DNA from 2 places in the Methylobacterium sp. AC315 genome. Region 2 is predicted to be linked to the other one. Evidence: predicted binding sites of a transcription regulator. Region 2 holds the regulator's gene; the other holds the start of a gene.
What was found. The regulator LexA, encoded in region 2, represses DNA repair genes until DNA is damaged. The targets are predictions, from matches to a motif close to TGTTCNNNNTGTGTTCNG.

Region 1 (14,562 bases), 110 kb from region 2:
GGTGCGGCTGTACCACCGCGTCGCCTTCGGCAAGGATGGCAAGCCCGGCTCGTCGCGGACCTTCGTGATCAACCGCTCGGCCGGGGCCGAGACCGACGAGCCGCAGCGCGCCGCCGAAGTCCGGCTCGCCCGCTTCCTCAACAACTCCCCGATCGCCATCGCGACCCTGGACCGCTCCGGCCGGATCGCCCGGGCCAACACCTCGTTCACGCGTCTGTTCGGCACGGTGCCGCGCCAGGTCGACGAGGGCGGTCCGGAGGGGGAGGGCACCCAGGGCGCCGAGCCCAACGTGGCCGATTCGGTGGTCGACCGCGCCTCCCTGGAGGCCGGCCTCGCCCGGGCCGCCAGCGGCCTGTCCGACCCGGAGCCGATCGAGGTCCAGCTCAGCGGCCCGGGGGGCCGCTCGGCCCGGCTCTGGCTCAGCCCGGCCGACAGCAGTGACGCCACCCACAAGGCCGACGAGGCCGAGCGCGTGATCCTGTACGCCCTCGACACCACGGCGCAGCGGCAGCTGGAGCAGCAGGTCGCCCAGGCTCAGAAGATGAACGCCGTAGGCCAGCTCGCCGGCGGCATCGCACACGACTTCAACAACGTCCTCCAGGCGATCATCGGCTACTCGGACCTGCTCCTGGCGAGCCACCGGCCGACCGACCCGGCCTTCCAGGACATCATGCAGATCAAGCAGAACGCCAACCGGGCGGCGGGCCTCGTCCGCCAGCTCCTGGCGTTCTCGCGCCGACAGACCCTGCGTCCGGAGGTGATGAATGTCGGGGAGGGGCTCTCGGAGCTGACCCTGCTGCTCAAGCGGCTGCTCGGCGAGCGCGTCGCCCTGGAGCTGAAGCACGGCCGCGACGTCTGGCCGGTGAAGGCCGACGTCAACCAGTTCGAGCAGGTGATCGTGAACCTGGCGGTCAATGCCCGCGATGCGATGCCGGACGGCGGCAAGCTGATGATCCGCACCGAGAACGTGACCGATCCGGGGCCGATTGCGGCCGTGGAGGGACGCGGCGGCGCACCCGCGGGCGACCACGTCCTGATCGAGGTGCGCGATACCGGCCAGGGCATTCCGGCCGAGCTGATGGAAAAGATCTTCGAGCCCTTCTTCACCACCAAGGAGATCGGCAAGGGCACCGGCCTCGGGCTCTCGACGGTGTTCGGCATCGTCAAGCAATCCGGCGGCACCATCGACGTGCAATCGACCATCGGAGAGGGGACCGCCTTCCGGATTTACCTGCCGCGGCACGTGCCCGTCGCGGAGCCCGAGGAGGCCGCCCCCGCGGTTCCGGCCCTGCCCCGGGCCGACATGCCGGCGACGGCCAAGCCGCCCGGCTCCGTCGATCGCACCGGCACCCAGAAGGCACCGGAGAAGCCGGCCCCGCGCAAGCCCGCTGCCGACCATACCGGGCAGGGGACGATCCTGCTGGTCGAGGACGAGGATCCCGTCCGGGCGGTCAACAGCCGGGCGCTGTCGGCTCGGGGCTACACCGTCCTGGAGGCCGCCTCCGGCCTGGAGGCCCTGGCGATCGTGCGCGAGGGCAGCCAGCCCATCGACCTCGTCGTCTCGGACGTGGTGATGCCCGAGATGGACGGCCCGACCCTGCTGCGCGAGGTGCGCAAGAGCCAGCCGGACCTGAAGGTGATCTTCGTCTCGGGCTACGCCGAGGACGCGTTCCGCAAGAACCTGCCCGAGGGCGAAGCCTTCAACTTCCTGCCCAAGCCGTTCAGCCTCAAGCAGCTGGTCGAGACCGTGAAGAAGACCATGGCGGCCGACTGACGGCGCTCCGGCAAAAAGAGCCCGACCGAGAACCTGAGCGCCGCCCCATCCGGGCGGCGTTCCCATGTCCGGCGGCCTTGCAGAATGAGAACAAAAAGGGTACACAAACGCCGTGTTGACGCGCGTTGTGAATGGCGCGCAACCCCTTCATAAGGAGCCCGCCAGATGGCCCAGCCTGCATTGAAAGTGGTCGACATGCCCCCGGTGGACAAGGACAAGTCCAAGGCGATCGACGCCGCCCTGTCCCAGATCGAGCGTGCCTTCGGCAAGGGCTCGATCATGCGCCTCGGCAAGAACGACAAGGTGCAGGAGGTCGAGACCGTCTCAACCGGTTCGATCGGCCTGGACATCGCGCTCGGCGTCGGAGGCCTGCCCCGCGGCCGGGTCGTGGAGATCTACGGCCCCGAATCGTCCGGCAAGACGACGCTGGCCTTGCACACCATCGCCGAGGCCCAGAAGAAGGGCGGCGTCTGCGCCTTCGTGGACGCCGAGCATGCCCTCGACCCGATCTACGCCCGTAAGCTCGGCGTCAATCTCGACGACCTGCTGATCTCGCAGCCGGACACCGGGGAGCAGGCGCTCGAGATCACCGACACGCTGGTGCGCTCCGGCGCCATCGACGTGCTGGTGGTCGATTCAGTCGCCGCGCTGACCCCGCGGGCCGAGATCGAGGGCGAGATGGGCGAGAGCCAGCCCGGCCTCCAGGCCCGCCTGATGAGCCAGGCCCTGCGCAAGCTCACCGGTTCGATCTCGCGCTCGAACTGCATGGTGATCTTCATCAACCAGATCCGGATGAAGATCGGCGTGATGTACGGCAGCCCGGAGACCACCACGGGCGGCAACGCGCTGAAGTTCTACGCCTCGGTGCGCCTCGACATCCGCCGGATCTCGACCCTCAAGGACCGCGACGAGGCGATCGGCAACCAGGTTCGCGTCAAGGTCGTCAAGAACAAGGTCGCGCCGCCGTTCAAGCAGGTCGAGTTCGACATCATGTTCGGCGAGGGCGTGTCGAAGGTCGGCGAGCTGATCGACCTTGGCGTGAAGGCCGGCATCGTCGAGAAGTCCGGCGCCTGGTTCTCGTACAACAGCCAGCGCCTCGGCCAGGGCCGCGAGAACTCGAAGGGGTTCCTGCGCGACAACCCTGAGATCGCCGGCAAGATCGAAGCCTCGATCCGCCAGAATTCCGGCCTCGTCGCCGAGAAGATCCTGGAAAATGCCAAGCCGACCGAGGACGACCTCGACGAAGGCGAGGCCTGACGAACGGCAGACAAGCGGAATGCCAAAGGGCTGGAGCCCTTTGGCAGGTTCAGCGGGGTTCGAGCCAGTCTCGCGAGCCTCGCAGGGCTCCGCCTTGCACCCGAGAAAGGTCGATGACCCCCTAAAGCCTTGATCGTCCCAGGCCTGGATCGACCGCTCTCGCCCGATCCAGGCCACGCCCCAGAAACGACAACGCCCGGCGCGAATCCGGCCCTATGAGGGTCGAGCTTCGTCCGGGCGTTTGTCGTACTGAACGCCGGGTAGGGAAGAAAGCACCGTATCCGGTGCAACGTCCCGACCGTCCAACTTCCAGCTACGTCGAGGCGGACGCGGAAACCCGCAGCCGCCGCTTCCCTTGATCAGGCGGCTTCGCCGGCCTCGGCGACCGCGGAGGCCTGGTCCTCGACCAGCTTCCAGGTCTTGGTCTTCGAGAAGGGGCGGCACTCCTCGATGAACACCGTCTGCCCGACCTTGGCGACATTCGCCTCGTCGTGGGCATGGTAGTTCTTCGAGCGGCGCACGGTCTTCTTCATCACCGGGTGAGTGAAGCGACGCTCCACCTTCACCACGATGGTCTTCTCGCCCTTGTCGCTGACGACGGTGCCCTGCAGGACGCGCTTCGGCATGGTGTTCTCCTAAGCCCCTGTCAGCTCTTGGACGCCTGCAGCGTCTTCGAACGCTGCAGGGTGCGGACGCGGGCGATGTCGCGGCGGACCTCACGGACGCGGGCGACGTTCTCGAGCTGGCCGGTAGCCCCCTGGAAGCGCAGGTTGAACTGCTCCTTCTTGAGGTTCAGCAACTCGTCGTTCAGCTGATCCGGCGACAACGCCTTCAGATCAGACACTCTCTGGGTCGACTTCACGATATCCTCCGTTCAGTCGGCGATGCGTTGGACGACCCGCGTACGGATCGGGAGCTTGGCGGCACCGAGGCGCAGGGCCTCCTTGGCAATGTCCTCGGCGACACCGTCGACCTCGAACATGATCCGGCCCGGATGGACACGGGCGGCCCAGTAATCCGGAGCGCCCTTGCCCGAGCCCATGCGGACTTCGGTCGGCTTCGAGGAGACCGGGACGTCCGGGAATACCCGGATCCAGACGCGGCCCTGGCGCTTCATCTCACGGGTGATCGCGCGGCGGGCCGCCTCAATCTGCCGTGCGGTAACGCGCTCGGGCTCGACAGCCTTCAGGCCGAACTGACCGAAGTTCAGCTCGAAGCCGCCCTTGGCCGCACCGTGGATGCGGCCCTTGAACTGCTTACGGAAGCGAGTCTTTTTGGGTTGCAGCATGGCTTCCTACCTTACGCGTGCTCGCGGCGTCCGCGCTCGCGGCCGCCCTCGCCATCGCGCTCACGGCGTCCGCCGGAGCGGCCACCCTCTTCCTGGGCCTTCTTGTCCTGGGCCATCGGGTCGTGCTCAAGGATCTCGCCCTTGAACACCCAGACCTTGATGCCGCAAGTGCCGTAGGTCGTGAACGCCGTAGCGGTGCCGTAATCCACGTCCGCGCGCAGCGTGTGCAGCGGGACCCGGCCCTCGCGGTACCATTCCTGGCGAGCGATCTCGGCGCCGCCGAGACGGCCCGAGCAGTTGATCCGGATGCCCTCCGCACCGAGACGCATCGCCGACTGCACGGCGCGCTTCATGGCGCGACGGAAGGCAACGCGGCGCTCGAGCTGCTGAGCAATCGAGTCGGCCACCAGGGTAGCGTCGATCTCGGGCTTGCGCACCTCGACGATGTTGATCGTCACGTCAGCCTTGGTCATCGTGCCGACCAGCTTGCGCAGCTTCTCGATATCCGCGCCCTTCTTGCCGATCACCACGCCCGGACGACCCGAGTGGATGGTGACGCGGCACTTCCGGTGCGGACGCTCGATTACGATCTTCGAGACGGCGGCCTGCTTCAGCTGCTTCATCAGGGCGGCGCGAATGGCGACGTCCTCGTGCATCAGCTTGGCGTACTCGCCCTTGCCGGCGAACCAGCGGGAGTCCCAGGTCCGGTTGATACCGAGACGGAGACCGATCGGATTGACTTTCTGGCCCATGAGATCCTCCTTAAGCCGCTTCGGCCTGGCGGACTTCGCGAACCACGATGGTGAGGTTCGAGAAGGGCTTCAGGATACGCGCACCGCGGCCGCGGGCACGAGCGTGGAAGCGCTTGAGCACGAGGGCCTTGCCCACGAAGGCCTGGGTGACGACGAGATCGTCGACATCCAGATCGTGGTTGTTCTCGGCATTCGCGATCGCGCTCTCGAGGCACTTCTTGACCTCGGTCGAGATGCGCTTGCGCGAGAACTGCAGCTCGGCCAACGCAGTGTCGACCTTCTTGCCGCGGATCATCTGCGCCACGAGGTTCAGCTTCTGCGGGCTGACACGCAGCATGCGCGCAACTGCCTTCGCCTCGTTCTCGGGGAGCGCGCGGGGGGTGGCTTGCTTGCCCATCTCAGCGCCTCTTCGCCTTCTTGTCGGCCGCGTGCCCGTGGAAGGTGCGGGTCGGCGAGAACTCGCCGAACTTATGCCCCACCATCTCCTCGGAGACGTAGACCGGGATATGCTTCTGCCCGTTGTGCACACCGAAGGTGAGCCCGACGAACTGCGGGAGAATCGTGGAGCGGCGGCTCCAGATCTTGATGACCTCTGAGCGCGAGGAGCCCCGCGCCGCTTCGGCCTTCTTGAAGAGGTAGCCGTCGACGAACGGCCCCTTCCAGAGAGAGCGTGCCATAGCGATTACTTCTTGCGGTTGTGGCGGCTGGACAGGATGAACACGTCGGTCCGCTTGTTGGACCGGGTCTTCTTCCCCTTGGTCGGCACGCCCCACGGCGTGACCGGGTTGCGGCCGCCCGAGGTACGGCCCTCGCCGCCGCCGTGCGGGTGATCCACCGGGTTCATGGAGACGCCGCGGTTATGCGGGCGCTTGCCGAGCCACCGGTTGCGCCCGGCCTTGCCGAGCGAGATGTTCATGTGGTCCGGGTTCGAGACCGCACCGACGGTCGCGAAGCACTGGCCATGCACGAGGCGCTGCTCGCCCGAGTTCAGCCGCAGCGTCACGTAGCCCTGGTCGCGTCCGACGATCTGAGCGTAGTTCCCGGCCGAGCGGGCGATCGCGCCGCCCTTGCCGATCTTCAGCTCGACGTTGTGGATGATCGTACCCACCGGCATCGAGCCGACCGGACCGGCATTGCCCGGCTTGATGTCGACGTTCTCGCCCGTCACCACCTTGTCGCCCGGCTGCAGGCGCTGCGGAGCCAGGATGTAGCTCTGCTTCCCGTCGGGGAAGTTGATCAGGGCGATGAACGCGGTGCGGTTCGGATCGTACTCGATCCGCTCGACCGTCGCCGTCACGCCGAGCTGCTCGCGACGCTTGAAATCGACGTTGCGCAGCACACGCTTGTGGCCACCGCCGCGGAAGCGGACGGTGATGCGGCCGAGGTTGTTACGGCCGCCGGAGGAGCTCTTGCCCTCCGTCAGCGCCTTCACCGGCTTGCCCTTGTAGAGCTCACGGCGGTCGACGAGCACGAGCTGGCGCAGGCTCGGCGTGACCGGTTTGAATGTCTTCAAGGCCATCGGCTTGGATCCCTAAAACCCGTCCTCAGAGCCCGGTCGTGACGTCGATCGTGTGGCCCTCGGCCAGGGTGACGATCGCCTTTTTCACGTCGGAGCGCTGCCCGCGGAGACCGCGGAAAATCTTCTTCTTGCCCTTGGTCACGAGGGTGTTCACCGCCGTGACCTTGACGTCGAACAGCTTCTCGACCGCCTCCTTGATCTGAGGCTTGGTCGCCTTCGGGCCGACCCGGAAGACGACCTTGTTCTGTTCGGTCAGGTTCGTCGCCTTCTCGGTGATGACCGGGGAGACGATGATATCGTAGTGGCGCGGATCGGCACTCATTTGAAACGCTCCTCCAGCGCGTCGACAGCGGCCTTCGTCAGGACGAGCGTGTTACGGCGCAGGATGTCGTAGACGTTGATCCCCTGCACGGGAAGGACGTCGATCTGCGGGATGGCACGCGCGGCGCGGCCGAAATTCACGTCGACCTCGGCACCGCCGATGATCAGCGCGTTCGAGAGGCCCATCTTGCCGAAGCGCTCGATGAGACCCTTGGTCTTGTGATCCTCGATCTTGATGTCGTCGACGACGATCAGGGTCGAGGACTTGGCCTTGGCCGACAGAGCGTGGCGCAGTGCCAGGGCACGGACCTTCTTGGGAAGGTCGTGGCTGTGGTCGCGAACGACCGGCCCGAAGGCGCGTCCGCCACCGCGGAACTGCGGTGCCGAGGCAGCGCCGTGACGGGCGTTGCCGGTGCCCTTCTGCTTGTACAGCTTCTTACGGGTGCGGTTCACGTCCGAACGGTTCTTCACCGCGTGGGTTCCGGCGCGCCGCTTGGCGAGCTGCCAGCGTACCATGCGCTGAAGGAGGTCGGCCCGCGGCTCAAGGCCGAAGATTTCCTCGTTCAGATCGACCGAGCCAGCGCCGGCGCCGTCGAGAGTGGTGATATCGAGCTTCATCAGGCGGTCTCCTCAGCCGCAGGGGCCTCGGGGGCGGTCTGGGCGGACTCGGTGGACGCGCCGTTCTCACGGAACTTGCCCGGCAGCGGAACGTCGGCGGGGAGCTTGCGCTTCACCGCGTCGCGGATCTGGATCCAGCCACCGGCGACACCGGGGACCGCGCCCTCGACCAGGATCAGGCCGCGCTCGGGATCGGTGCGCACGACGCGCAGGTTCTGGGTGGTGACCCGCTCGACACCGAGGTGACCCGGCATCTTCTTGTTCTTGAAGGTCTTGCCCGGGTCCTGACGGCCGCCGGTCGAACCGATCGAACGGTGCGAGATGGACACGCCGTGGGTGGCGCGCAGGCCGCCGAAGTTCCAGCGCTTGATACCGCCGGCGAAGCCCTTACCCGTGGTCGTGCCCGTCACGTCGACGAACTGACCCGGAATGAAGTGGTCCGCGGTGATCTCCGCGCCGACCGGGATCAGCGCGTCCTCGGACACGCGGAACTCGGCGAGCTTCTTCTTCGGCTCGACCTTGGCGACCGCGAAGCGACCGCGCTCGGCCGCCGACACGTTCTTAACCTTGGCCTTGCCCACGCCGACCTGGAGGGCGACGTAGCCGTTCTTTTCGACGGTGCGGTGGGCCACCACCTGGCACTGATCGATCTTAAGCACTGTGACGGGGACATGCTCCCCCGCGTCCGTAAAGACGCGGGTCATGCCGACCTTCTGTGCGATGACGCCTGAGCGCATAGGTCTCTCCCTCGCGCGATGAAACGGTAAGCTCGAAATCCCGGCGGGACTTAGAGCTTGATCTCCACGTCCACGCCGGCGGCGAGGTCGAGCTTCATCAGCGCGTCCACGGTCTGCGGCGTCGGATCGACGATATCGAGCACTCGCTTATGCGTGCGCATCTCGAACTGCTCGCGCGACTTCTTGTCGATGTGCGGCGAGCGGTTCACGGTGAACTTCGCGATATGCGTCGGAAGCGGGATCGGACCCCGGATGGTCGCGCCGGTGCGCTTGGCCGTGGAGACGATCTCCTTGGTCGACGCATCGAGGATGCGGTGATCGAACGCCTTGAGGCGGATGCGGATGTTCTGACCGTTCATAATCCTGAAACCTTGAGAGGGACGGCGGGGGGTGCGAGGACGTGTCCCCGCCGCGCCCTGCTAAGGATGCTATCCTGGCTTAGTCGTTGATGGCGGCGACGACGCCGGCACCGACGGTGCGACCGCCCTCGCGGATGGCGAAGCGCAGCTTCTCCTCCATGGCCACCGGCACGATCAGCGTGACGTCCATGGTCACGTTGTCGCCCGGCATCACCATCTCGGTGCCCTCCGGCAGCTCGCACACCCCGGTCACGTCCGTGGTCCGGAAGTAGAATTGCGGCCGGTAGTTGGTGAAGAACGGCGTGTGGCGGCCGCCTTCCTCCTTGGTCAGGATGTACGCCTCGGCCTTGAACTTGGTGTGCGGCTTCACCGAACCCGGCTTGCACACGACCTGGCCACGCTCCACGTCCTCGCGCTTGGTGCCGCGCAGCAGCACGCCGACGTTGTCGCCCGCCTGGCCCTGGTCGAGCAGCTTGCGGAACATCTCCACGCCGGTCACCGTCGTGGTCGTGGTCGCCCGGATACCGACGATCTCCACCGTCTCGCCGACCTTGACGATCCCGCGCTCGACGCGACCCGTCACCACCGTGCCGCGGCCCGAGATCGAGAACACGTCCTCGATCGGCATCAGGAACGGCAGGTCGATCGGACGCTCCGGCTGCGGGATGTAGGCATCCACCGTCGCCATCAGCGCCAGCACCGCCTCCTTGCCGATCTTGGGCTCCTTGTCCTCCAGCGCCATCAGCGCCGAGCCCTTGGTGATCGGGATGTCGTCGCCCGGGAAGTCGTACTTCGACAGAAGCTCGCGCACCTCGAGCTCGACCAGCTCCAGGAGCTCCTCGTCGTCGACCATGTCGACCTTGTTCAGGAACACCACCAGCGCCGGCACGCCGACCTGGCGGGCGAGCAAGATGTGCTCGCGGGTCTGCGGCATCGGGCCGTCGGCCGCCGACACCACCAGGATCGCGCCGTCCATCTGGGCGGCGCCCGTGATCATGTTCTTCACGTAGTCGGCGTGGCCGGGGCAGTCGACGTGCGCGTAGTGCCGGTTGGCCGTCTCGTACTCCACGTGCGCGGTCGAGATCGTGATCCCGCGCGCCTTCTCCTCCGGGGCCTTGTCGATCTGGTCGTAGGCCGTGAACGTCGCACCGCCCGTCTCAGCCAGCACCTTCGTGATCGCCGCCGTCAGCGACGTCTTGCCGTGGTCGACGTGACCGATCGTGCCGATGTTGCAGTGCGGCTTGGTGCGAGCGAACTTTTCCTTGCCCATCAGAGCCTCCTAGATTCGAAATCGTGTTGCGGATGAAGAGGTGGTACCGGCGTAGCCTCAGGCGTACTTGGCGATGACCTTGTCGGCCTCGCCGCGCGGCACCTCTTCGTAGTGGTCGAACTGCATGGTGAAGTTCGCCCGGCCCTGCGACATGGAGCGCAGGTTGTTCACGTAACCGAACATGTTGGCCAGCGGCACCATCGCGTTGATGACGTTGGCGTTGCCACGCATGTCCTGGCCCTGGATCTGGCCGCGGCGGGAGTTCAGGTCGCCGATGACCGAGCCGGTATACTCTTCCGGCGAGACGACCTCGACCTTCATCACCGGCTCGAGCAGGACCGAGCCGCCCTTCTGAAGCGCCTCGCGCAGTGCGGCCCGGGACGCGATCTCGAAGGCCAACGCCGATGAATCGACGTCGTGGTAGGCACCGTCGATCAGCTCGACCTTGACGTCGACCACAGGGAAGCCCGCCAGCACGCCGGCGCCCAGGACCGAGTTGAGGCCCTTCTCGACGCCCGGGATGTACTCCTTGGGCACCGCGCCGCCGACGATCTTCGACTCGAACTGGAAGCCAGCACCCGGCTCGTTCGGCTCCACGACGAACTTGACGCGGGCGAACTGGCCCGTACCGCCGGTCTGCTTCTTGTGGGTGTAGTCGATCTCCTGACGTCGGGTCAGCTTCTCGCGGTAGGCCACCTGCGGCTGGCCGATATTCGCGTCGACCTTGTAGGTCCGGCGCAGGATATCGACCTTGATGTCCAGGTGAAGCTCCCCCATCCCCTTGAGGATGGTCTGGCCGGATTCCTGGTCCGTCGAGACCCGGAAGGACGGATCCTCGGCGGCGAGCTTGGCGAGCGCGATGCCGAGCTTCTCCTGATCGGCCTTCGACTTGGGCTCGACGGCGATCTCGATCACCGGCTCCGGGAACTCCATGCGCTCCAGGATCACGGCCTTCTGCGGATCGCACAGGGTGTCACCGGTGCGGGTGTCCTTGAGACCGGCGAGGGCGACGATATCGCCCGCGAAGGCTTCCTTGACGTCCTCACGGTTGTTGGCGTGCATCAGGAGCATGCGGCCGACGCGCTCCTTCTTGTCGCGCGTCGAGTTGATGACGTTGGCGCCCGACTCGATCTTGCCCGAGTACACGCGGCAGAACGTGATGGTGCCGACGTGGGGATCGTCCATGATCTTGAAGGCGAGCATGGAGAAGGGATCGGCATCCGTCGGGTGACGGACGACCGGCTCCTCGGTCTTGAAGTCTAGTCCGTCGACGTCGCCACGATCGGCCGGGGAGGGGAGGTAATCCACCACGGCGTCGAGCAGGGGCTGCACGCCCTTGTTCTTGAAGGCCGAGCCGCACAGCACCGGATGGAAGGCGCGCAGCTGCACGGCGCGACGCACGAGCTTGTGCATCGTCGCGGCATCCGGCTCGGTACCGTCGAGATAGGCCACCATGGCTTCGTCATCGAGTTCGACGCAGGCTTCGACCAGCTTGCTGCGGTACTCGACGGCCTGGTCCTTGAGCTCCTCGGGGATCTCGACCTCGGAGAAGTCGGCGCCCAGGGTCTCACCGGACCAGACGATCGCCTTCATCTTGATCAGGTCGATGACGCCCTTGAAGCTGGACTCGGCGCCGATCGGCAGCTGCAGGCAGACCGGCTTGCCGGCGACGCGATCGATGATGTCGGCAACGCACTTGAAGAAGTCGGCGCCGATCTTGTCCATCTTGTTGACGAACACGACGCGCGGGACGTCGTACTTGTCGGCCTGGCGCCAGACGGTCTCAGTCTGGGGCTCCACGCCCTGGTTGCCGTCGAGCACGCAGACGGCGCCGTCGAGCACGCGCAAGGAACGCTCGACCTCGATGGTGAAGTCGACGTGCCCAGGGGTGTCGATGATGTTCAGGCGCTTCTCGCGCCAGAAGCACGTCGTCGCGGCGGACGTGATCGTGATGCCGCGCTCCTGCTCCTGCTCCATCCAGTCCATGGTGGCGGCGCCGTCATGGACTTCGCCGATCTTATGCGACTTTCCGGTGTAGTAGAGGATCCGCTCCGTGGTCGTGGTCTTCCCGGCATCAATGTGGGCCATGATGCCGAAGTTGCGGTAGTCCTCGATCGCGTGCGTGCGGGGCATTGGATTGCTCCTGAGAGACGGCGGAACCGCTTACCAGCGGTAGTGCGAGAAGGCGCGGTTGGCTTCAGCCATCCGGTGCGTATCTTCCCGCTTCTTGACGGCGTTGCCGCGGTTGTTCGCGGCGTCGAGCAGCTCGGCGGAGAGCCGCTCGATCATGGTGCGGTCGTTGCGCGACCGGGCGGCCTGGATCAGCCAACGGATGGCGAGGGCCTGGCGGCGCTCGGTCCGGACCTCGACGGGGACCTGGTAGGTCGCGCCGCCGACGCGCCGGGAGCGCACTTCGATCATCGGGGCGACATTGTCGAGCGCAGCGCGGAACACCTCGATCGGGTTGGCGCGGGCGCGGTTCTCGACGATGTCGAAGGCACCGTAGACGATCCGCTCGGCGGTCGACTTCTTGCCCTCGTACATGATCGAGTTCATGAACTTCGTCAGCACCACATCCCCGTACTTCGGGTCCGGGATGATCTCACGCTTCTCGGCAGAGTGACGACGGGACATCTCTTAAACTCTCAAACGAGTCTGACTTAAGCACCTCGCGCAGGCCGCCTGGGCTTTCTTGATGAAGCCGGCGACATCCTTACGAGGCCGTGGAAACGCATCTCTGCGACCGGATAAACTCCGGTCGCCGGTCTTACTTCGGACGCTTAGCGCCGTACTTGGAACGGCGCTGCTTCCGGTTCTTCACGCCCTGCGTGTCGAGCACGCCGCGCAGGATGTGGTAGCGCACACCCGGAAGATCCTTCACGCGGCCGCCGCGGATCATGACGACCGAGTGCTCCTGGAGGTTGTGGCCCTCGCCAGGAATATAACCAATCACCTCGAAGCCGTTGGTCAAACGGACCTTGGCGACCTTACGAAGGGCCGAGTTCGGCTTCTTCGGGGTCGTCGTGTAGACCCGGGTGCAGACGCCGCGCTTCTGCGGGCAAGCGTCAAGCGCCGGAACCTTGTTGCGGCTCCGCTGGATCTTCCGCGGCTGGGCGATCAGCTGGTTGATCGTCGGCATCCTGTGCCCTCTTCCTCGGTCACCTTGGCCGGACCGCCTAGGGCAGTCCGCAAAACGAATATGCGCCGGAGGTCCTGTCACAGACCCTCGGCGCGGTGTGGGCAGAGGAGCACGCTCATAACGAACGCGCTCGTACCTACGGATCTGACTTAGAGCGTCAGGCGATTTGAGCCTTCGGATCGCTCGAGGCGATCGCGGCGCCCAAGGGTCAAACCCTAGGGCCGTCGGCAGCCAATGGCCGTCCGAAGTGGCGCGCTTTTAGCCTCGGTTAACCCGCAGGTCAATGCGTCGATCGCGATATTCTGGGCACCGCGCCGATCGAGTGATCAGCCCGGCCGACAAACGCATGTGCTCCCGCATCCTATGCGCTCGGTGCGATGGGTGGAAGGCCGAACCGGTTCGGCTCCGCATCGCCGGCTTTTGCCAGCACCTGTACGATGAACCAGATCCAAAATCCGAAGGTGGCAACGCCAGTCAGCAAGGCGAGAGTGATGAACAAGGCAGGAACCCCGATCGCATGGCGGCTGTAAGATGAGAGAAAGCCGATCGATGCACAAAGGAAGGACAGCGGAGTGAGGACGTAAGGTACGGCGTTCAGCCAACCGGATCGATTGACATCATGGCAGCGCTTGATGCCGAGAGCGAGGCCGCACCACGCCGTAACAAAAAAAAACGATTATGTTCACGCCTGGAATAAGGCCAAGAACAATGTTTACAATCATCAGCACCAAAAATCCAAAGGTCCAATAGTCACGACGTCCGATGCGGCCATTTGGATTAAAATAGAAAGCAACCCAATCTCGCTGGCGAACAGCTTTACTGAAGGCCGGTGAGAAAACCGGGGCTCGACCGGGGACAGGGTATATTTCGCGTGCCTCACCATCGACAACTATGAAGTCCACCGCATGACCAGCCCGTGTGCTATTACTGTTCAGATCTGCACTTGAGAAACGATAGCGCTGACCGTCATCGCCCGAGATTGCGCCCGGCGCATTTGCTTCGGGTACTGCCAGAATATATCCGCGCATTCGTCGAACCTCTCGTTTTTGCTCCCGTTATCATTGGGATGCAGAGATCACGACAATGTGCCTGGGAAACCGTTCAGTCAACGCGAGAGGAGATGTCGACTTTTTGGTGATCACAAATGTATATATTGAATTTCAATACCATATTAATCGATATCATATTACTAAGGTGATACGTTACATTATCTGGCTCGCCCTTCTGTTATCTCATCGATTGATATCTTTTAACGCCCATAAACTCATCTCATTTCATTCGAACAGTCTCGGTCATACTAATAGAGTTTTACTTTTTAATATTAATATGATTGAATTCATATTTTGGCGAGAGAATCCTCCATTTCACAGTCAGTGCTTAAGCAATGTCGGCAGAGCGCACTCCTACAGCCGATCAGGGCACAACCAACGAGACCGTCCTGCGCCGGGACTTTTCGAACGCGACCGTGGTGGTGTTCGACGATACGCCCTTCGCCTTCGCGGCCCTGCGCAACGGCAACGTTCAGGCG
Region 2 (14,562 bases):
GCCACGGCGGTGATGCGGGTTCCGGGGGCGTCTCGGCTGCGATTGCGGCTTGGGCGCCATGGGCAGTGACCGCTAACACGGAGTCGCGGGGATCGGGGCGTCGCACAGACATCGCGACGAGACAGACGGCACCGGCCGGGGACCATGCCCGGCCGATGCCGCGGGTCGCCGCGGGGATCGGATCCCGCGCGTAACTTGGCCGACACCTGGGTTCCCGCGGCGTCCCGCGTCCAGCGTGAGGAGACTTCTTGGGCCATGCCCCCGGCGCACCAGGCGCGCGGGGACGATGAAGCCTGTCGGGAGGTCGCGTGGCCGGCGCGCCCGCAAAACCGGACCGGGGCCCACCCGTGCGGCATCCTGTCTGGTCGATTCCAGAATCAAAGTGAGACTGGGCTGAACCCAATCTTCTGATTGGCCGTTGAGCGTTCGGCACTGCGACCGCGCAGGCCCAGCCGATTGCCGGAGGTCACGAACGCCGGGCATGAAAGAGTCGATTCGATGGAACAGCCCGACGCTTGGCATCTGACGGACCGGCTCGATGCCGAACACGGCAAGGGCGATCCGTTCGCCGCCGCGGTCCGTGCCACGCGGATGGCGATGATCGTGACCAATCCGCGCCTGCCCGACAACCCGATCGTCTTCGCCAACGACGCGTTCCTGCGGATGAGCGGCTATGACCGCCAGGATGTGCTCGGCCGCAACTGCCGCTTCCTCCAGGGGCCCGACACCGACCGGGGCGCCGTGGCGCTGATCCGGGAGGCCGTGGCGGCCCAGCGCGACATCGCGATCGACGTCCTGAACTATCGCAAGGACGGGGCGCCGTTCTGGAACGCCCTGTATCTCAGCCCCGTCGCCAACGAGGCCGGCGAGGTGCTGTTCTTCTTCGCCTCGCAGCTCGACGTCACCGATCGCGTCGACGCGCACCTGCAGGTGCAGAAGGAGAAGGACCATTTCGAGGCCGAGGTCGCCCGCCGGACCCGCGACCTCACCGAGGCCCTGGCCACGCAGACCATGCTGGTCCACGAGGTCGATCATCGGGTCAAGAACAACCTCCAGATGATCGCGGCCCTCCTGGCCATGCAGACGCGGGCGATCACCGATCCCGCCGCCCGCGCCGCGATGGAATCCATGCTGACCCGGGTGGAGGCCCTCGGCACGGTCCACCGCAGGCTCTACCAGTCCAACAACGTCGAGCGGTTCGACGTGGCCGAGTTCGCTCGCGACCTCGCCACCGACCTGATCCGCGGTTCCGGGACCGACCGGATCCGCCTGCACCTGGATCTGGAAACCGTGGAGATCCCGGTGACAAAGGCCCCGCCGGTGGCGCTGATGATGAACGAGCTGATCACCAACGCCCTCAAGCACGCCTTCCCGGACCACCGCGCCGGCCGGCTCTCCGTGACGGTGGCGCCGGACGACCGCCACTTCACCATCAAGATCGCCGACGACGGCGTCGGCATGCCCGTGCAGGTCATGGAGCAGCGCTCGTTCGGCAAGCGGCTGATCGGCACCCTCTGCCGCCAGCTCAATGCCAGCATCGCCTGGCAGGCGAACGACCCGGGCACGATCGTCAACGTTCGCCTGCCCCGCGAATTGGCTACCGGTCCGGAGGCCAGATGAGCGAGCCGATGCGAATCCTCGTCGTCGAGGACGAGGCCCTGATCCTGATGCAGATCGAGATGATGCTGGAGGAGGCCGGCTATCGCGTCGTGGGCACCGCCATGACGGCGGCAGAGGCGATCGCCCTCGTCCACGAAACCCGGCCCGAACTGGTGCTGATCGACCTGCGCCTCGGCGATGATTCCTCGGGCGTGGACGTGGCGCACGCGGTGCGCGCCATCGGCGGCATCACGGCCGCCTTCATGACCGCCAACGCCCGGGCCCTCTCGGACGACCTGGAGGGCGCCACGGCGGTGATCGCCAAGCCGTTCACCGGAGCGGTCCTGGAGGAATCCCTGGCCTACCTCGAGGATTGCGTCCGCCGGCCGCCGCCGGCCGAGCTGGTGCCGACCGGGATGCGCCTCGCCCCGGCCCTGCTCAAGAGCTTCGCCCAGATGCGGCAGTGAACGCCGCCCTCGACACCTCCGGCCCGGCGCGTAGAGTGCCGGCCATGTCAAGCTTCCGCGTCGCCCGCCCGCTCCTGGCCACATTCCTCGCGGCCCTGGCCGGCCTGCCCCTCGCCGCCCGGGCGGAGCCGTGTGACGACCTCGCCCAGCAGATCGCCGGGGCGATCGGCGGCAAGGTCGGCAAGCGCGCCGGGCCGAGCATCGACATCCGCCTGGCCGGTCCGATCAAGTTCGACGTGACCTGCCGGGCCGAACCGATCGTGCAGGCGACCTCCGCGGAGCCCGCTCCCTCGGCGGCCTTCTTCCGCGACCTCGCGGCGGCCTCGGAGATCCTGGTCGGCGAGCCGGCCGCGCGGGTCGAGCCGATCATCGCCGACGCCTACCGGACCGCCCTGTCGGACCGCCGCAAGTCGTTCATCCAGCAGAACGGCTGGTCCGCCTCCTGCTACACCGATCCCGGCAGCAGCGCGATGCGCACCCTGTGCTCGGTGGGGCGCATCCCGCCGCGCTGATCAATACTCGATCACGTCCTCAAGCGCGTAATGCTTCACGGTCTTCCGGTTGGCGATCAGCTCGTCCACGGTCGGCTCGCCCTTGAGGGCCCGGGCGATGGCGAGCTTCGTCGCCTCGTAGTTGGTGCGGTACAGGTCCTTGCGGTCGAGGTTGTCGTCCTCCGCGCAGCGCGGGTCGAGCCAGATCATGACGATCATGCACAGCTCGTCGAGACCGTCCTTGGGCAGCACGCCCTCGATGATGCAATCCACGATCGCGTCGCCGGTGGCGGCCTGGACGACGCCGCCGAGCAGCTCGACATACTCGGCCGTGTGGATCGTCGCCTTGGTGGTCATCATCGTGGCGGGGCGCACGAGCTGGTTGAGGTCGCGCACCACGAACATCCGGGTGTGGCCCTGGACCTGCCCCATCATCGACGCGAAGGCCTGACCCACCGGTCCCCGTACCGAGCCGATCAGCACCTCGGGCATGGCGTCGGTGTACTGCCCGTCGGCGGCCAGGACGGTGGCCTCGCCGGTGCGGAACCAGATCTCTTGCATGTGTCGCGACTCCCCGTGTCAGGTCGCCCGGGGGAGACATCATCGAGGCGCCGGCGTCAATCGCTCCGGAGCAGGCCGACCCCGTCGAGGGCGCCGACCCCGGCGATCGCCACGGTCGGGCCGGCGCTCTTGAGGAACTCGGATCCGCGGGGCAGGGAAGTCGGGTGCGGCGCGACGCGGGAACAGTCCCGGGCCAGGGCCGTTCCGGCCGGAGCCTGCGGCGTTGTCTCGGGTCCGGCAGCCGGGAGGGATGTCATGACGGAGAGCACGGATCGGGGGGGCGGCTGGAGCCTCCAGGCGAGCGCCATGCCGGACGGGGTACGGCTCGAACTCGCCCTCGCCGACCTCGGCGGCGGCCCGGTCACCGCGGCGATCGTGCTGGACCGGGCGGAGGCCCGGGCCTTCGCCCGCGCCCTGCTGGCGGCGGCCGGCGATGCGGCCGAGCGCACCTTCCCCAAGCCGGGCGCCTGACCGGGCGGTCTCGGGGCCGGCGCGGGCGGCTCAGATCATTGTTGGATGAAGCCCGGATTGCGGCCCGGCAGGCGCGGCACCACCGTGCCCCGCTTCTCGATCGGCGCGTCGCAGGCGTAGGTGAATTCGCTCTTCTGCGGATCGAACACCGTCTCGCCGGTGATCCGGCAATCCTCCCGCACGGTCTCGTCGAGATAGGCGCGGGCGGCGGTGCGGAAGCGCTTCACCCGGGTCGCGGCCGGATCGGGATCGATCCGCACCTCGCTGAGATTGCAGCCGGTGTACTCGCGCAGGGCGTTCGAGACGACGAGCATCCGGCGCACCTGCCGGTTGTCGTAGACCTCGTAGGGCTCCTTGCAGCCGATGGTGACCACCTGCGGGGTGAGCGCCACGTAGTTGCGCGAGATATACGAGAACCCGGTGGTGCAGCCGGCCAGCGCCAGGCCGACGGCCCCGGCACCGATGGGCAGAAGAGCCGCGCGTCGCATCCTCGTCATCCCAAGCCCAATTCCAGCCCAGTCTCGAAGCCGCCGGGACGATCCGCCTGCCCCGCCGACCGGGGCAAGCACCTCGGCGCATTGAAACGGCGCCGCTTGCCCAGTCAATTCGTTTGTCGCCCGAGACGCCGTTCCAAGCGTCCGCGACCGGTCATCGCTCGACTCGGCGGTGGACGGCGCGCGTGACAGGCTTTGTTGCTGCGCCAGGACGGCGGAACGATCCGACCGGGTGGCGGCGCCGTTAGTCCTCGAAGACGTCCCCGACCAGCCGACGCACGAACTGGAACGCCTCCGTCGCCCCCGCGGCGACGCGTTGCTCCCCGGCCTCCCGGAGTTCGACCCGGTCGAGGGCGGCCGTGAAAAGCCGCCAATGCAACCCGCGTCCTTCGGGATGTCCGGCAAGATGGCGCGCACCGTGGGTTTCCGACAGGCCGAGCGCCCGGGCCTCCTTGAGCAGGATGGCCGCCCCGAGATTCGAGCCCTCGGCGACGTAGAGCCAGCCCAATCCCTGCGCCGGTTCGATCGTCCCGGGATGTTCCTCGGACGCGCCGTCAGGGACGGGCGCTCCGACATCGCGCAGATCCTGCTGGATCAAGGGCAGTCGGCGCCTGCCGTCGAGATCGGGCAGGACATGGGCGAACGCGCCATCGCGATAGACTCGATCGACGACCGCATGGAACCTGTACTGGATCTGGAGGAACAGCGCGTAGCGCTCCAGGCTCGCGAACGGCTTTGCCGCCATGATGCGCCGGTCGAGCTGATCATGGGCGGCCGCGGTCGCCACTCTCAGGCGCTTCACGCGGCTGCCGGTCTCGGCGATGTCGGATGATGCGGCGTCCATGCGATCTATGTCTGTCGTCCGGGCAAGGTGCCGTGGGCAGACGTGAGCGGCCCGCCGCGCCACTCTGACCGTCCCAGCCTATGGACCACTCCGGCGATTCGGGTCACCGAGGCTGGCCCGGGATCGTGCCGATCCGGCCAGACCGGTTCTGCCATGGCGGCGCGACCGCGTCACGGCACACAACGGCCGCATCCGCACATCGCCGATCGATCAAGCTCGGCCGATCACGCTTGCGGAACACTTGCGGAACGTTTAACGTGTTCGTGATTTGTTTCCGCGACCGCATCGATGCGGTCCTCCAAGCCGCGAGTCCCCCGTCGATGCTCACGCGCAAGCAGCTGGACCTCCTGCGTTTCATCCAGAGCCGCATGCAGGAATGTGGCGTCCCGCCCTCGTTCGACGAGATGAAGGACGCCCTCGATCTGAAGTCCAAATCGGGCATCCACCGGCTGATCACGGCCCTCGAGGAGCGCGGCTTCCTGCGCCGCCTGCCGAACCGGGCGCGCGCCATCGAGGTGATCCGCATCCCCGAGAGCCTGTCCCAGGCGGCTGCTCCACCCGCGGAGCCCCGCCGCTTCACCCCGAGCGTGGTCGAGGGCGGGAAGTCCAAGCTGCCGGCGCAGCCGGCGACCGCCCGGATGATCGACGACGGCGGCCGCGCCATCTCGATCCCCGTGATGGGCCGGATCGCGGCCGGTACGCCGGTCTCGGCGATCCAGAACCAGAGCCACGCCATCACCATGTCGCCGGACTTCCTGGCCGGCGGCGAGCATTACGCCCTCGAGGTCCGCGGCGACTCGATGGTCGATGCCGGCATCCTGGACGGTGATCTCGTGGTGATCCGCAAGCAGGATACGGCCAATACCGGCGACATCATCGTGGCGCTGATCGACGACGAGGAGGCGACGCTCAAGCGCCTCCGCCGCCGGGGCTCCTCGATCGCCCTGGAGGCCGCCAACCCGGCCTACGAGACCCGCGTGCTCGGGCCCGACCGGGTCCAGATCCAGGGCCGGCTCGTCAGCCTCGTCCGCCGCTACTGAAGGGGTTCGGCCGGCGCGTCGCCGGGCGCGGCCTCGGAACCGGCGACGTCGGCCTCGGCCGGGATCGGCTCGGAGGGCGTTACCACTTTCGGTTGTGGGACAGGCGATGGCCGCGAAGCCGGTGATGCCCGCCAAGGCACGGTACGGCCCGTGTCGCGGGTATAGCGTGCCGTGAAGCCATCCCGGTCGGCCCGGAGTGCGACGGCGCCTCGTTCGGCGAGCACCCGGCGGTCGATCACCAGCGGCCCCGTGCAGGTGGGCGGCGCCGCGAGCCGCGAGATCAGCAGGGCCGCCCGGGCGCAGTCCTCCGTGAAGGCGCGCCGGTCGCGGACCAGGGCGACGGCGCGGCCGTCCGGCAGGCTTGCGGTGCAGCCGAGCCGGTCGCACCGTCCGACAGCCGACGAAGCCTGGATCACCGCCTTCGCCGATCGCCCGTCGCCATCCGCTTTCAGCCACTGCTCCATCACGAAGGCCGAAGGATTGCCGAGGGCCCACAGGACTCCGTCCGGTCCACGCACGGCCGCACCACCGCCCTGCCGGTCGACGTACAGGTCGAATCGCTCCGGAACGACGGCGAGGCCGAGCCCGAGCAGGGCGGGCGGCAGGGCCAGCCAGCGCAGCCGCGATACCGGCAGCGTCGCCAGCAGCAGCCCGGCCGCCAGCAGCATCAGCGCGCCGGTGCCGAAGGCCGGCAGCACCAGGACGGCCCGATTGAAGCCGGCGATCCATTCGGAGATCGCCAGCATGCCGCCCACCGCCTGTCCCATCAGCCACCAGATCGGCCGGTCCAGGGCGAAGGGATAGGCCAGGATCCCGATCACCGCCGCCGGCATCACGACCAGGGAGACCAGCGGCAGGGTCAGGGCGTTGCCGATCAGCCCGAACGGCTGGACCGTCTGGAAATGGTAGGTCGCGAACGGCGCCGTCGCGACCTGTGCCACCAGGGTCGTCGCGAGGGTGCCTGTCACGGCCGAGAGGCCGGTGCCGACGAACCGCTCGATCCGCCCCGCCCCGGGACGCTGGAACAGGCGTCCGTCGATCAGCCGCGCGCAGGCGATCAGCCCGGCCACCGCCCCGAACGACATCTGGAAGCTCGGTCCGAGCAGGCCCTCGGGTTCCCGCGCCAATGCTATCAGGGCGGCCAGCGCGAGGTTGCGCATGGACAGCGCCGGCCGGTCGACCAGGATCGCGCCGAGCATGATCAGCGTCATGATCAGCGAGCGCTCGGCGGCGATGTCCCAGCCCGAGAATGCGCAATAGGCGGTGACGCCCAGCATCGCGAACCCGGCGGCGATCTTCTTGATCGGCCAGACCAGCGCGCAATACGGCACCAGCGCCAAGACGGCCCGCACCAGCCAGAACACCACGCCGGCGGCCAGCACCATGTGGAGGCCCGAGATGGAAACGACGTGATAGATGCCCGCCGCCCGGAGCGCATCGTTGGCGGCCGGTCCGATCAGGCCGCGCTTGCCCGTGACCAGGGCCGCCGCCACGGCCCCCGCTTGCCCGCCCTCGGCCTGCGCGATCCGGCGTGTCAGCGCGTTGCGGGCCTCGTCCAGCAAGGCTGCCAGTCGCAGGCGCAGAGGTGGCGGGGTGGGCGGCTCTCGAACCGTGATCGCCCCGATCAGCGAGCCTACCGCGCCGAGTCCCTGAAAGTAGGCATCCCGGGCGAAATCGTAGCCGCCCGGTCGTGCCGCCTCGGGCGGCGGCAGCAATCTTGCCGTCGCGACGATGGAGTCCCCGGGCCGCAGGGATGGCGCCTTCCGGAACGAGACCCGCACCCGAAGCGGCCTCAAAGCGGGTTCGAGCCCGGCGAAGCTCTCGACCCTGATCACCAGCCGGGCGCCGACCTCGCGCTCGTCCAGCCCCTCGATCATCCCGGTCAGCGGCCCGATTGTGGTGCGGGTGAGGATCGGCGCCGCCACCTGCGAGACCCGCCAGGTCGCCGCCGCGAAGCCCAGGAAGCCGGCTGTCAGCGCCAGGCAAAGGGCGAGTGCCCCCGGCCGCGCACCCAGGAACGGCGCCGGCGCGAGGGCGAGCGCCGCTCCTGCCAAGGGGGCGGCGAGGAACGGCGTCCCGTCGGCACGCCCGAAGAAGACCAGGATCCCGGCGCCGAACGCCACCGCCAGCCACGGGAACAGGCGGCGCTGCTCGACCTCCCGGGTGAGCCCATCGGCGAGCCAGCCGCGGAGCGCCGGCATCGAGACCGGGCGCGTGCCGGCCAGCGCCACCGCGCCGCCCGCCAGCCTCGCGCCGATCCGCCGCATCCGCCCCGCCCCGTGCCGGACGACTCAAGTCCCGGCCGGGGATTCTTAACGCACCCGTCGGCCCGTGCTACAGCGGACGCTTCGTGCTACGGGCGCCACGCCGTGCGACGGGCGCCGCCCTGACGCCCTGCACCGCCCCGTCGCCCTTCGCCCCCGAACATATCGGCCCGATGTCCTCAGCCGTCGTCACGCGCTTCGCCCCCTCGCCCACCGGATACCTCCATATCGGCGGTGCCCGCACGGCGCTGTTCAATTGGCTGTACGCCCGCCACACCGGCGGCAAGATGCTGCTGCGCATCGAGGATACCGACCGGGAACGCTCGACCAAGGGCGCGATCGACGCGATCCTCGACGGCCTGTCCTGGCTCGGCCTCGATTGGGACGGGGACGTGGTCTTCCAGTTCGCCCGCGCCGAGCGCCATCGCGCGGTCGCCGAGGAGCTGCTGGCCGCCGGCCGCGCCTACCATTGCTACGCCTCCGCGGAGGAACTGACGCAGATGCGGGAGACCGCCCGAGCCGAGGGCCGGGCCCCGCGCTACGACGGGCGGTGGCGCGATCGCGACCCGTCCGAGGCTCCTGCCGGGGTCAGGCCGGTGATCCGGCTGCGCGCGCCCATCGAGGGCGAGACGGTGGTCGAGGATGCCGTGCAGGGGCGGGTGACCTGGGCCAACCGCGATCTCGACGACCTCGTCCTGCTGCGCTCGGACGGGACGCCGACCTACATGCTCGCCGTCGTGGTCGACGACCACGACATGGGCGTCACCCAGGTCATCCGCGGCGACGACCACCTCACCAACGCGGCCCGGCAGAGCCAGATCTTCTCTGCGCTCGGCTGGGACATCCCCAGGATGGCCCATATCCCGCTGATCCACGGCGCCGACGGGGCGAAGCTGTCGAAGCGCCACGGGGCGCTCGGGGTCGAGGCCTACCGCGACCTCGGCTACCTGCCGGAGGCGCTGCGCAACTACCTCGTGCGCCTGGGCTGGAGCCACGGCGACCAGGAGGTGTTCTCCACCGACGAGATGATCACGGCCTTCGATCTCCGCGCAGTGGGGCGCTCGGCGGCGCGGTTCGACTTCGCCAAGCTCGCCAACCTCAACGGACTCTACATCCGAGGCAGCGCCGATGCGGATCTGGTCGCCGCGCTCGAGACGATCCTGCCGAACGTCGGCCCGGAGCGCGGCCTCCCGGCGACGCTCCAGCCAGCCCTCAAGGACCAGCTGATCCAGGCCATGCCGGGCCTGAAAGAGCGGGCCAAGACACTGATCGAACTGCTCGACAGCGCCTATTACCTCACCGCCCAGCGTCCCCTGGTGCTCGACGACAAGGCCCGGACGCTCCTGTCCGACGAGGGCCGGGCGCGTCTGGCTGGGGTGCTGCCGGATCTCCAGTCGCTGCCCGAGTGGAGCGCGGCGGCGACCGAGGGTGCGGTGCGTCAGTATGCGGAGACAGCCGGGTGCAAGCTTGGGCAGGTGGCCCAGCCCCTGCGGGCCGCACTCACCGGCCGCACCACCTCCCCGCCCCTGTTCGACGTGATGGCGGTGCTCGGACGATCCGAGACCCTGGCGCGCCTCGCCGATCAGGTGCCGCAGGGCTGAGCGGGCGGGAAGGAACTGCGCGCCTCGGCCCGGATTTCGCTTGGTACCGGATTTTGCTTGGCGATGGCGGTCGGTTGTCACCGACCCCGTTGCTGCTGCACTGCCGTTTGGGTAACCCATGGCCTGTGAGCACCCGCAACATAACGCGCGGCGTGCTCCGGCCCCGGGGTCGACTCGGGCAGCCCGAGGCCGGCATCCGCCACGTCGCCAGAGAAGGGTCCACGTTCCATGAGCGCATCCAGCACCATCACCGTGGACGGCAAGGAGATCGAACTGCCGGTCAAGTCCGGCACGATCGGCCCGGACGTCATCGACATCGGCAAGCTCTACGCCAAGACCGGCGCCTTCACCTTCGATCCGGGCTTCACCTCGACGGCCTCGTGCGAATCGAAGATCACCTACATCGACGGCGATGAGGGCGTGCTGCTCTATCGCGGCTACCCGATCGAGCAACTCGCCGAGAAGGGCGACTTCCTCGAGACCTGCTACCTGATGCTGTTCGGTACGCTGCCGACCGCCGCCCAGAAGGCCGATTTCGACTATCGGGTCACGCGCCACACCATGGTGCACGACCAGATGAACCGGTTCTTCACCGGCTTCCGGCGTGACGCCCACCCCATGGCCGTGATGGTCGCCTCCGTCGGCGCGCTCTCGGCCTTCTACCACGACTCGACCGACATCACCGACGAGAGCCAGCGGCTGATCGCGTCGATCCGCATGATCGCCAAGATGCCGACGCTGGCCGCGATGGCCTACAAGTACTCTATCGGCCAGCCCTTCGTGTATCCGAAGAACGATCTGGACTATACCTCGAACTTCCTGCGGATGTGTTACGCGGTTCCGTGCGAGGATTACGAAGTCAATCCGGTCTTCGCGAAAGCCCTCGACAAGATCTTCATCCTGCACGCCGACCACGAGCAGAACGCCTCGACCTCGACCGTGCGGCTCGCCGGTTCGTCCGGCGCGAACCCGTTCGCCTGCATCGCGGCCGGCATCGCGTGCCTATGGGGGCCGGCCCATGGCGGCGCCAACGAGGCGGCGCTGAAGATGCTGATGGAGATTGGCACGCCCGAGAACGTCGGCAAGTACGTCGCGAAGGCCAAGGATAAGAACGACCCGTTCCGCCTCATGGGCTTCGGCCACCGGGTCTATAAGAACTACGATCCGCGCGCCCGGATCATGCAGAGCACCACGCACCAGGTCCTCAAGGAACTCGGCAAGACGGAGGATCCGCTGCTCCACGTTGCCATGGAACTGGAGCAGATCGCCCTCAAGGACGAGTACTTCATCGAGAAGAAGCTCTACCCGAACATCGATTTCTATTCGGGCATCACGCTCAAGGCGATGGGTTTCCCGACCGACATGTTCACTGTGCTGTTCGCGGTGGCGCGCACCGTCGGCTGGATCGCGCAATGGGCCGAGATGATCGAGGACCCGATGCAGAAGATCGGCCGTCCGCGCCAGCTCTATGTCGGCCCGGCGCAGCGCGACTACGTGCCGGTCGACGAGCGCGGCTGAGCCGAGCCATCGAACCCGAAGCGACACCGGGGGCGGCCGAAGGGCCGCCCCTGTCGCTTTGGCCGGTCCTGGCCAGCGGGGCGGTCGTCACGCTCCGCATCCCTTGTCGGCAACCCTATGATTGGCCGTCGATCCGCGCCTTCCTGGCGAAGCGAGCCATCCTTGGGGTCGAAGCGGCCGAGCCCGGCGCGCAATGTTACGCTCGCACGGTCTGCATCGGCGGACGGCCCGGCATCGTCGCGGTCGCGTTCGGCGATGCCGGCCTGGACGCGACGCTCCAGGGCCTCGACGTCACGTCCGGGATTGAGTTCGCCGAGCGCCTGCGCCGCCTGTTCGATTGCGACGCCGATCCGGCCGCGATCGCGGCCTGCCTGTCCCGAGACCCTACCCTGGCCGGACTCGTGGCGGCCAGGCCAGGATTGCGGCTGCCCGGCGCGTGGGACCCGTTCGAGACCGGATGCCGGGCGATCCTCGGCCAGCAGGTCTCGGTTCAGGCCGCGATCCGGCTCGCCGGAAAGCTGGTCGCCGCATTCGGGACGCCGCTGGCAGAGCCGGCGGGCAGCCTGACCCATGTCTTCCCGACGCCGCTTCAACTGGTCGAGGCCGACGTGGCGCTCGCGCTGAACATGCCCCGCGCCCGCGGCGCAGCGATCCGGGCGCTGGCGGCCGCCGCGCTCGCGAACCCGGACCTGTTCGCCCCGGCCGGGACCCTGGAGGATGCGGTGCTGCGCTTCACGGCGATCCGCGGGATCGGCCCCTGGACCGCGCAGTACATCGCCATGCGGGCGCTCAAGCTGCCGGACGCCCTGCCGGTGGGCGACATCGGCCTTCTCCGCGCCCTCGAGACCGCCACCGGCCGTCCCAGCCCGGCCGCACTCCTCGCCCGGGCCGAGGCATGGCGCCCGTTCAGAGCCTACGCGGCCCAGCATCTCTGGGCCGCCGACGAGGCTTTTGTGCGCGAGCGGTAATGCTGCCCCTCACCGCCCGAACCGCTCGAATTTCGGGAAGCTGCGCGCCATCATCAGGCCGACCTCGCCGCGGTGACCCAGCCATTTCTCGAGAACCGACGCGTTGGCGAGCCGCCCCTCGGGTGAGCCGTCCTGCCAGGGCAGACCGTCGGCCAGCCGGAAGACGTGCGCGTCGGTGAGGCCGCCGCTGCGGCAGCGCTGGAGCCGGACGCCCTTGCCCCGGGAGAGTTCGGCCACCTCCGAGATCGGGAAGATCAGCAGCAGCTTCTCGGTGTTGACCACCGCGACGTGATCGCCGTCGGCGGGGACGAGCACCACGGCCGCCGCGTCGCCGTCGAGGCCGAGCACGCCCTTGCCCTTGCGGGTGTTGGCCACCAGCGCGTCCGACGGCGCCACGAAGCCGCGCCCATCCGAGCCCACGATCAGCAGCTTGGTCTCCGGCTTGTAGGGCAGCGCGGCCACCACCTCGGTGCCGTCGTCGAGATCGACCATCAGCCGCACCGGATCGCCGAAGCCGCGCCCGCCCGGCAGCTTCGACGCCTCGATGGTGAACACTTTACCGTTCGAGGCGAGCAGCAGGATCTTTTGAGTGGTCTCGCTCGGGAAGGCGATCTTCAGGCCGTCGTCACCCTTGAACGCCACCCCTGACAGGTCGGCGACGTGCCCCTTGAGCGCCCGGATCCAGCCCTTGTTCGAGACGATCACGGTGATCGGCTCGCGCTCGACCAAGGCTGCCGTGAAATCGATGCCGCCGACATCCGGCGGGCTCGCGAGCGTGGTGCGGCGCTTGCCCAGCTTGGTCTCCGGCCCGAAGGTTTTTTTCACGGCGCGGATCTGGGCTTGGATCGCCTTCCATTGCGCTGGCTCGGAGGCGAGCAGCGCATCGATCTCCGCCTTCTCGGCGGTGAGTGCGTCCAGTTCGCGCTTCAGCTCCATCTCTTCGAGCTTTCGCAAGGACCGGAGGCGCGTGTCGAGGATCGCGTTGGCCTGGATCTCGGTCAGCTCGAACCGGGCCATCAGGGCCGGCTTCGGCTCGTCCTCCTCGCGGATGATGCGGATCACCTCGTCGAGGTCGAGATAGACGATCAGCAGTCCGCCGAGGATCTCCAGGCGCCTGTCGATCTGCCCGAGGCGATGGCGCGAGCGGCGCTGGAGCACCACGCGGCGATGGTCGACCCACTCCCGCAGGCATTCGGTGAGCCCGATCACCTTCGGCACGAGGCCGCCGACCAGGACGTTGAGGTTGAGCGGGATGCGGGCTTCCAGCTCGGTCAGCCGGAACAGCGATTCCATCAGGATCACGGGATCGACCGTGCGCGAGCGCGGCTCCAGCACAACGCGGACGTCCTCGGCCGATTCGTCGCGTACGTCGGCCAGCAGCGGCAGCTTCTTCTCCTGGAGAAGCTCTGCCATCTTCTCGATCAGCCGGCCCTTCGGGATGCCGTACGGGATCTCGGTGACGATGATGTTCCAGGTGCCGCGGCCGAGATCCTCCTTGTGCCAGCGGGCCCGGACCCGGAAGGCGCCGCGGCCGGTCCGGTAGGCCTCGGTGATCGACTCCGCCGAATCGACCAGGATGCCGCCGGTCGGGAAGTCCGGCCCCTGGACGAAGCTGTTGAGCTGCGCTGACGTCGCCCCAGGATGGCTGATCAGGTAGAGCGCCGCGTCGCACAGCTCGGCGGCGTTGTGGGGCGGGATCGAGGTCGCCATGCCGACCGCGATGCCCTGGCTGCCGTTGGCCAGCAGGTTCGGGAAGGCCGCCGGCAGCACCACCGGCTCGTCTTTCTCGCCGTTGTAGGACGGGCGGAAATCAACCGTGTCCTCGTCGATCCCGTCGAGCAGCAGCCGCGCGACCTCGGTGAGCCGGGCCTCCGTGTAGCGGTAGGCGGCCGGGCCGTCGCCGTCGATATTGCCGAAATTGCCCTGCCCGTCGACCAGCGGATAGCGCTGCGCGAAGTCCTGAGAGAGCCGCACCAGCGCGTCGTAGATCGCCTGGTCGCCGTGTGGGTGGAAGTCACCCATCACGTCGCCGACGATCTTGGCGCATTTCTTGTGCGCGGTGTTCGGGTCGAGGCGAAGCAGCCGCATGCCGTACAGGATGCGCCGGTGCACGGGCTTCAGCCCGTCGCGGGCATCCGGCAGCGCCCGGTGCATGATCGTGGAGAGCGCATAGGCGAGGTAGCGCTCTTCCAGCGCGGATTTCAGCTCGACGCTCTCGATCCCGTCGCCGGACGGCGGCTCGAA

Region 1: the regulator LexA is predicted to act here: its motif matches at 1,861-1,878, upstream of recA (recombinase RecA).

What each region holds. Positions count from the first base shown of each region.
Region 1 is NZ_CEEDEA010000004.1:125,688-140,249, reverse strand. Features, by position in the region: gene cckA (cell cycle histidine kinase CckA) at 1-1,774, shown strand, start outside; gene recA (recombinase RecA) at 1,970-3,031, shown strand; gene rpsQ (30S ribosomal protein S17) at 3,391-3,657, opposite strand; gene rpmC (50S ribosomal protein L29) at 3,678-3,893, opposite strand; gene rplP (50S ribosomal protein L16) at 3,906-4,319, opposite strand; gene rpsC (30S ribosomal protein S3) at 4,331-5,071, opposite strand; gene rplV (50S ribosomal protein L22) at 5,082-5,468, opposite strand; gene rpsS (30S ribosomal protein S19) at 5,470-5,748, opposite strand; gene rplB (50S ribosomal protein L2) at 5,754-6,590, opposite strand; gene AC0IY0_RS08325 (50S ribosomal protein L23) at 6,616-6,912, opposite strand; gene rplD (50S ribosomal protein L4) at 6,909-7,529, opposite strand; gene rplC (50S ribosomal protein L3) at 7,529-8,266, opposite strand; gene rpsJ (30S ribosomal protein S10) at 8,317-8,625, opposite strand; gene tuf (elongation factor Tu) at 8,705-9,895, opposite strand; gene fusA (elongation factor G) at 9,953-12,028, opposite strand; gene rpsG (30S ribosomal protein S7) at 12,059-12,529, opposite strand; gene rpsL (30S ribosomal protein S12) at 12,663-13,034, opposite strand; gene AC0IY0_RS08285 (DUF805 domain-containing protein) at 13,396-13,668, opposite strand; gene AC0IY0_RS08280 (hypothetical protein) at 13,652-14,062, opposite strand; gene AC0IY0_RS08275 (type 2 periplasmic-binding domain-containing protein) at 14,419-14,562, shown strand, end outside.
Region 2 is NZ_CEEDEA010000004.1:10,934-25,495, forward strand. Features, by position in the region: gene AC0IY0_RS07695 (histidine kinase dimerization/phosphoacceptor domain -containing protein) at 499-1,620, shown strand; gene AC0IY0_RS07700 (response regulator) at 1,617-2,066, shown strand; gene AC0IY0_RS07705 (hypothetical protein) at 2,111-2,578, shown strand; gene fae (formaldehyde-activating enzyme) at 2,579-3,118, opposite strand; gene AC0IY0_RS07715 (hypothetical protein) at 3,175-3,375, opposite strand; gene AC0IY0_RS07720 (hypothetical protein) at 3,374-3,589, shown strand; gene AC0IY0_RS07725 (hypothetical protein) at 3,625-4,077, opposite strand; gene AC0IY0_RS07730 (biliverdin-producing heme oxygenase) at 4,328-4,927, opposite strand; gene lexA (transcriptional repressor LexA) at 5,248-5,967, shown strand; gene AC0IY0_RS07740 (ComEC/Rec2 family competence protein) at 5,961-8,234, opposite strand; gene gltX (glutamate--tRNA ligase) at 8,405-9,832, shown strand; gene gltA (citrate synthase) at 10,061-11,350, shown strand; gene AC0IY0_RS07755 (DNA-3-methyladenine glycosylase family protein) at 11,245-12,318, shown strand; gene parC (DNA topoisomerase IV subunit A) at 12,328-14,562, opposite strand, start outside.